Regions from separate parts of the Oceanobacillus sp. FSL K6-2867 genome, predicted to be linked through region 2. Evidence: a T-box and tRNA genes for the amino acid it is inferred to sense, from the RefSeq annotation. Region 2 holds a T-box; the other holds one or more tRNA genes.
The links. A T-box is a leader RNA that pairs with one kind of tRNA and senses whether it is charged. The one in region 2 lies ahead of thrS (threonine--tRNA ligase), so its partner is inferred to be a tRNA-Thr.
Positions count from the first base shown of each region.

Region 1: it has a tRNA-Thr gene. The T-box ahead of thrS (threonine--tRNA ligase) is inferred to sense a tRNA for this amino acid. The anticodon was not compared.

Region 1 is NZ_CP150144.1:1,728,873-1,732,263, reverse strand. Features, by position in the region: gene abc-f (ABC-F type ribosomal protection protein) at 1-898, shown strand, start outside; tRNA gene NSQ77_RS08560 (tRNA-Asn) at 1,145-1,219, shown strand; tRNA gene NSQ77_RS08555 (tRNA-Glu) at 1,263-1,337, shown strand; tRNA gene NSQ77_RS08550 (tRNA-Val) at 1,342-1,417, shown strand; tRNA gene NSQ77_RS08545 (tRNA-Met) at 1,451-1,527, shown strand; tRNA gene NSQ77_RS08540 (tRNA-Asp) at 1,567-1,643, shown strand; tRNA gene NSQ77_RS08535 (tRNA-Ser) at 1,655-1,747, shown strand; tRNA gene NSQ77_RS08530 (tRNA-Phe) at 1,776-1,851, shown strand; tRNA gene NSQ77_RS08525 (tRNA-Thr) at 1,894-1,969, shown strand; tRNA gene NSQ77_RS08520 (tRNA-Lys) at 2,014-2,089, shown strand; tRNA gene NSQ77_RS08515 (tRNA-Leu) at 2,093-2,174, shown strand; tRNA gene NSQ77_RS08510 (tRNA-Leu) at 2,233-2,321, shown strand; tRNA gene NSQ77_RS08505 (tRNA-Arg) at 2,325-2,401, shown strand; tRNA gene NSQ77_RS08500 (tRNA-Pro) at 2,405-2,481, shown strand; tRNA gene NSQ77_RS08495 (tRNA-Ala) at 2,489-2,561, shown strand; tRNA gene NSQ77_RS08490 (tRNA-Gly) at 2,580-2,653, shown strand; tRNA gene NSQ77_RS08485 (tRNA-Ile) at 2,667-2,740, shown strand; rRNA gene NSQ77_RS08480 (16S ribosomal RNA) at 3,025-3,391, shown strand, end outside.
Region 2 is NZ_CP150144.1:211,461-214,851, forward strand. Features, by position in the region: gene thrS (threonine--tRNA ligase) at 1-1,923, opposite strand, end outside; T-box leader at 2,057-2,286, opposite strand; gene ytxC (putative sporulation protein YtxC) at 2,349-3,197, opposite strand.

The sequences.
Region 1 (3,391 bases), 1.5 Mb from region 2:
AACCTCTGACCGAAGTGGAAAGGATGTTATTATTCTAAAAGATGTTTCGAAACGCTTCGGTGACCGAGAGCTTTTCACTAAAGTAAATATGCATATTAGATACCAGCAACGTGTTGCTATTGTGGGAGAAAATGGAACGGGGAAATCTACATTAATAAAATTGATGTTAAAGCAATTATGTGCAGATGAAGGAGAAGTACGAATTGGGAGTAATGTAAAAGCAGGGTATCTATCTCAGCAAATTTTTACTCAGCTAGAGGGTGAGACTGTAATAGATGTGTTCCGAAATGATGTGCATGTTACAGAAGGAGAAGCAAGACACATTTTAGCTAGGTTCTTATTTTACGGTCATATGGTCTTTCAAAAGGTTTCCATGCTTAGCGGAGGAGAAAAGATGCGCCTTCGGTTAGCGCAATTGATGTACCAGGACATAAACGTTCTTGTTCTGGATGAACCAACAAACCATTTGGATATTGAGTCACGTGAAGTATTGGAAGAAGCGCTTGAGGATTATAGGGGGACAATTGTTGCTGTTTCTCACGATCGTTATTTTCTAAATAAGCTGTTTGAAGAAGTTTATTGGATTGATGCCAAAACAGTTTATCGTTTTGGGGGGAACTATACATGGGCAAGAGAAAAGTTGAATGCATTAAAACCGTATCAAGAACAATTTAAATTGGTAGATAGAAGGAAAAAACAAGAACCGGTAAATAGGGAAGATCAGCTTTTGAAGAATGAGAAGCTGGAAAAGGAGATAGAAAAGGTAGAGTATAACATTTCGATATTAGAAAAAAGACTAGAAGAAATTCAGGATTTAGATGTTTTGCAGAAAGTGTATATAGAAAAAGAGGAATTGGAGAAAGTTTGGGAGAAGTTGTATGTGCGTTTAAATTCTTAGAAAGTGTTTGCTTAGAGTAGATTAAAGATGGAGATAAATAAGGTGGAGCTCTTTTAGATGTTATGGAAATGACTGGAAAGAGCTCTATAATTCTATCAAAGTAAGAATTACCATAGGAAGAGATGCGGGGAATTCAGGTAAAAACAGTGGTTTTACAACTTTTTTTTAGTTTTTTTTACATATTTTTAATTTAGGCATTGACTTTATTAAAAATATGTAATAAGATAAATCTCGCTGTTACATTATTCCACAGTAGCTCAGTGGTAGAGCAATCGGCTGTTAACCGATCGGTCGTAGGTTCGAATCCTACCTGTGGAGCCATTTTGATTGTATGAAGTAATGTCGAGTTTGCTCATAATATGTTGGCCCGTTGGTCAAGCGGTTAAGACACCGCCCTTTCACGGCGGTAACACGGGTTCGAATCCCGTACGGGTCACCAACATGGAGGATTAGCTCAGCTGGGAGAGCACCTGCCTTACAAGCAGGGGGTCGCAGGTTCGAGCCCTGCATCCTCCACCATCTTTTCTTTATTATGAAATACATTAATTATATCGCGGGGTGGAGCAGTCTGGTAGCTCGTTGGGCTCATAACCCAAAGGTCGTAGGTTCAAATCCTGCCCCCGCAACCAAATGATTTATAACCTGAAATTAGATTTGTTTTATAAAATGGTCCGGTAGTTCAGTTGGTTAGAATGCCTGCCTGTCACGCAGGAGGTCGCGGGTTCGAGTCCCGTCCGGACCGCCATTTAAATTGTCGGAGGTATACCCAAGTCTGGCTGAAGGGATCGGTCTTGAAAACCGACAGGCGGGTCAAACCGCGCGGGGGTTCGAATCCCTCTACCTCCTCCATTTAACTTCAATAAAATACATATTATTTGGCTCGGTAGCTCAGTCGGTAGAGCAACGGACTGAAAATCCGTGTGTCGGCGGTTCGATTCCGTCCCGAGCCACCATTTTTCTTTCTATATAACCTATTGGTTTATAGCAAGACACATGCCGGCCTAGCTCAATTGGTAGAGCAACTGACTTGTAATCAGTAGGTTGGGGGTTCAAGTCCTCTGGCCGGCACCATTTTATACAAGTAAATAAGACTTTAATGTAGCGTTATTTATCTTGAGCCATTAGCTCAGTCGGTAGAGCATTTGACTTTTAATCAAAGGGTCGAAGGTTCGAATCCTTCATGGCTCACCATTTGCGGGTGTGGCGGAATTGGCAGACGCGCTAGACTTAGGATCTAGTGTCTTCGGACGTGGGGGTTCAAGTCCCTTCACCCGCATCGTATTTTGTCTTAGAGGAGTACCGGCTTAATGTTGGTATCCCGATTTCAAACCCTTGCCGGGGTGGCGGAACTGGCAGACGCACAGGACTTAAAATCCTGCGGTAGGTGACTACCGTACCGGTTCGATTCCGGTCCTCGGCACCATATGCGCCCGTAGCTCAATTGGATAGAGCGTTTGACTACGGATCAAGAGGTTAGGGGTTCGACTCCTCTCGGGCGCGCCATTACGGGAAGTAGCTCAGCTTGGTAGAGCACTTGGTTTGGGACCAAGGGGTCGCAGGTTCGAATCCTGTCTTCCCGACCATTTATTTGGGGCCTTAGCTCAGCTGGGAGAGCGCCTGCCTTGCACGCAGGAGGTCAGCGGTTCGATCCCGCTAGGCTCCACTTTTGCTAACTTAATATGCGGGTGTAGTTTAGTGGTAAAACCTCAGCCTTCCAAGCTGATGATGAGGGTTCGATTCCCTTCACCCGCTCCAAATTACCATATATGGGCCTGTAGCTCAGCTGGTTAGAGCGCACGCCTGATAAGCGTGAGGTCGGTGGTTCGAGTCCACTCAGGCCCATTCATCTTTTTTTGAAAAAAGATGTTGACTTCCTTTTTGGAAGATGATATAGTATAAAAGTTGTCGAAAACAAACGAAATGTTTCAAAAAATATTTCAAAAAAGTTATTGACAACAAATTAATAGATATGATATATTAATAAAGTCGCTTTTTAAGGAAAGCAACCAACAAATTTGCTCTTTGAAAACTGAACAAAACAACCAGTATGTCAAGAAAAAGGAAACTCGTTTTTCTTTTTAAAACAAGTAGAAGTCAGCTTCTACAACAGCTAAGTATTACAAACTTTTTTGGAGAGTTTGATCTTGGCTCAGGACGAACGCTGGCGGCGTGCCTAATACATGCAAGTCGAGCGCAGGAAGCAAACTGACCCTCATCTGAGGTGATGTTTGTGGAATGAGCGGCGGACGGGTGAGTAACACGTGGGCAACCTGCCTGTAAGATCGGGATAACTCGCGGAAACGTGAGCTAATACCGGATAATACTTTTCATCTCATGGTGAGAAGATAAAAGACGGTTTCGGCTGTCACTTACAGATGGGCCCGCGGCGCATTAGCTAGTTGGTGGGGTAACGGCTCACCAAGGCGACGATGCGTAGCCGACCTGAGAGGGTGATCGGCCACACTGGGACTGAGACACGGCCCAGACTCCTAC
Region 2 (3,391 bases):
TGCAATTTCCTCTTTAATTAATGCTTCAAAATCATCGTAACCAAGTGACTCTGTCTTTTGTTCTCCATATCGGCGATAGCTTACCGCATTTCCCTCAACTTCTTTATCGCCTAATACGAGTGAGAATGGTACTTTCTGTGTCTGTGCTTCACGAATTTTATAGCCGATTTTCTCATCGCGCTCATCCAATTCAACACGCACACCCTGCAATCTCAATTTGTCTACAATATCCTTTGCGTAATCCAAGTGGATCTGTGGAGAAACCGGGATTACCTTCACTTGAACAGGAGCAAGCCAAGTCGGGAATGCACCTTTATATTCTTCAATTAGGAATGCAACAAAGCGTTCCATCGTAGAAACAACACCACGATGTATAACGACAGGACGATGTTCTTTGCCGTCTTCACCAATATAAGTTAAATCAAAGCGTTCTGGTAAATGGAAGTCCAATTGAACAGTTGACAGGGTTTCATCTTTGCCAAGAGCTGTTTTCACTTGAATATCAAGTTTAGGACCATAGAATGCTGCTTCCCCTTCTGCTTCCACATATTCCAGGTTCATATCGTCCATAGTTTCTTTCAAGGTTGCTTGAGCTTTTTCCCACATTTCATCGTTATCAATATATTTCTCTTTATCTTCTGGATCGCGGTAAGATAGTCGGAAATAATAATCCTCAATACCAAAATCTTTGTATACTTTTTGAACTAATTCGACAACGCGGACAAATTCATCCTTCAATTGATCTGGACGTGCGAAGATATGTGCATCATTTAATGTCATCCCACGTACACGCTGAAGCCCTGCAAGTGCTCCACTCATTTCGTGACGGTGCATTGTACCAAGTTCGGCAATACGTACAGGCAGCTGACGGTAGCTCCATAAATTATTTTTAAATACCATCATATGGTGCGGACAATTCATTGGACGAAGAATTAATGTTTCATTATCCATTTCCATCGGCGGGAATATATCGTCTTGATAATGATCCCAGTGACCACTAGTCTCATATAATGTTTTACTTCCTAATACTGGAGTATAAACATGGTCATAGCCTAAACGCTCTTCCAGATCAACAATATAACGCTCAATATTGCGACGGATGGTTGCCCCTTTTGGAAGCCATAATGGCAGCCCTTGTCCAACCTTTTGCGATACAGTAAACAAATCTAATTCTTTTCCTAATTTACGGTGGTCACGCTCTTTACGCTCTTCCAATATACGCAAGTGTTCATCAAGCTCTTTTTGCTTTTCAAACGCAGTTCCATAAATGCGCTGCAGCTGCTTGTTATTACTGTCTCCACGCCAATAAGCGCCCGAAATGCTCAATAGTTTAAATGCTTTAATTTTACTTGTCGAGGGAACGTGAATTCCACGACATAAGTCAAAAAATTCACCCTGCTCATAAATTGTCACTTGCTCATCTTCAGGAATCGCATCAATTAATTCAAGCTTTAAGCCATCCCCAATTTCCTGAAATCTTTCCTGCGCTTCATTACGAGATACTTCTACTCGTTTAATTTCAAGATTTTCATCTATGATGCGCTTCATTTCTTTTTCAATCTTTGGAAGATCTTCTGGAGTTAACGTATGTTCCATATCAATATCATAGTAGAATCCTTCCTCGATGACAGGGCCTACTCCCAATTTCACATCTTTATAAAGTCGTTTGACTGCTTGCGCAAGCAAATGTGCTGTCGAATGGCGCATCACTTCGATGCCCTCTTCATCCTTATAGGTAATGATTTCAAGCTTGCCGCCAGTTTCCAGCTCGCGCCGTAAGTCTACGAGCTCTCCATCCAGTTTAATTGCCAATGCCTGTTTCTTTAACCCTGAGGAAATTGATGCTGCAATCTCCTCCCCTGTTGTACCTTGTGGAAAACTCTTTTCAGCTCCATCTGGAAATGTAATCTTAATTTCTGCCATTTGAAACACTCCTTTTTCTTAGAAAACTTGGCATTAGCCAAGCAGTTTGACTCCTTAGTTGCACTTGTGCAGGAGGTAATAACTTTTCTAATGCACAACAAAATAAAAAACACCCATCCCTCTGCACTTACTGCAAAGGGACGAGTGTTGGATACATCGTGGTTCCACCCTAATTCCCGTAATTAAATTACGGCTTCATTGATTCTTTAACGCAGAAATTACGCTGTCACTTACTTTTAGATTCACTGACAGAGTTCAAAGGTGGTAATTACTTGTCTGTATAGAGGAAGCTTCCAGCCCCTGACTTCCCTCTCTAAACTATACGCCTTGAACAAATAATCTTGTCCTTCTCATTACTTTTGATTCATTACTTTTCATATATAATGAGTATTATAGCGCTACGTTAAAGGAAAATCAAGTAGTAATCATTTATTTAAGTTAAAAGTAAAAGGAAAATTGCTAACTGGTTCAAAATCAACTTTTTCTTGAAAAACATTAATGACGGTTAATGTCTTTGGTTCTGATGGGTCATCACCATAAATCTTTAGTTTCTCCGGCGCCATGGCAATTAATGGGGCAAGATTAAACTCATTGTCATGCAAGCCAATGATATAAAGAGGCTCCTGTTTCATCAAAACCCGTAATTCCATGTTTGTCATTCGTTTTCCATTTTTCGTAAAAAAGGCGAAATCACTTCCTTGTAAAATATGAATGACTGGTATTCCCGGTTCTTTCTTTTCCACATAAGCCCTAAGCATGTCTACAAACGCTTGATGGTCCTCTTCTCTCCTAAATTCATCAATTGCTAAGCCAATAAAATAAATGAGCTTGTCTTTAAATGGCTTCAAACGGAAATTCACGATGGAATCAAAATGAATAACAAGACTCTCTTTTAAACTTGCTGTAAATAAAGACTTTAAAAATGCATGGTGATTTTTGTTCTCTCGAAGCTGCTTACTTTCTTCATCCTCACCAGTTATAATCCAATAGGTCAAATCATGAATTCGCTCAATCTCTTCCTTGTTCGTATAGTAGTAATACTCTTGAATAATACGATTTACCATTGTGCTTAAACGGTGAGTCATAAACACATTTGCCATTGTATCTGTAATGGCATCCATCAATTCCTTTGTAGCTACATGCTCCTTAAACTGCAGATGATTTCCCCATCTATCATCTGTTTTCCAATTCAACTCAATTTGTCTATGACTGCGAAATAAATGTTCACAAAAACTAATTACTTCTTTGTCAGATTCAAAATATACCTCCAGCAATCAATATCACCCTCATCCACGACCAAACTGTTACATTATATGGACAAACAATTAAAAAAATGAATAAAGTGCGAAATTTAAAACTGGAATATTTTAATTGATACAGTTTACTCACATGATATCAAGTATTATTTTATTGCTGCATCGTTAGTTGCTGGATTAAATCGTGAAATATAAAAAGCCTGAGGATTTAT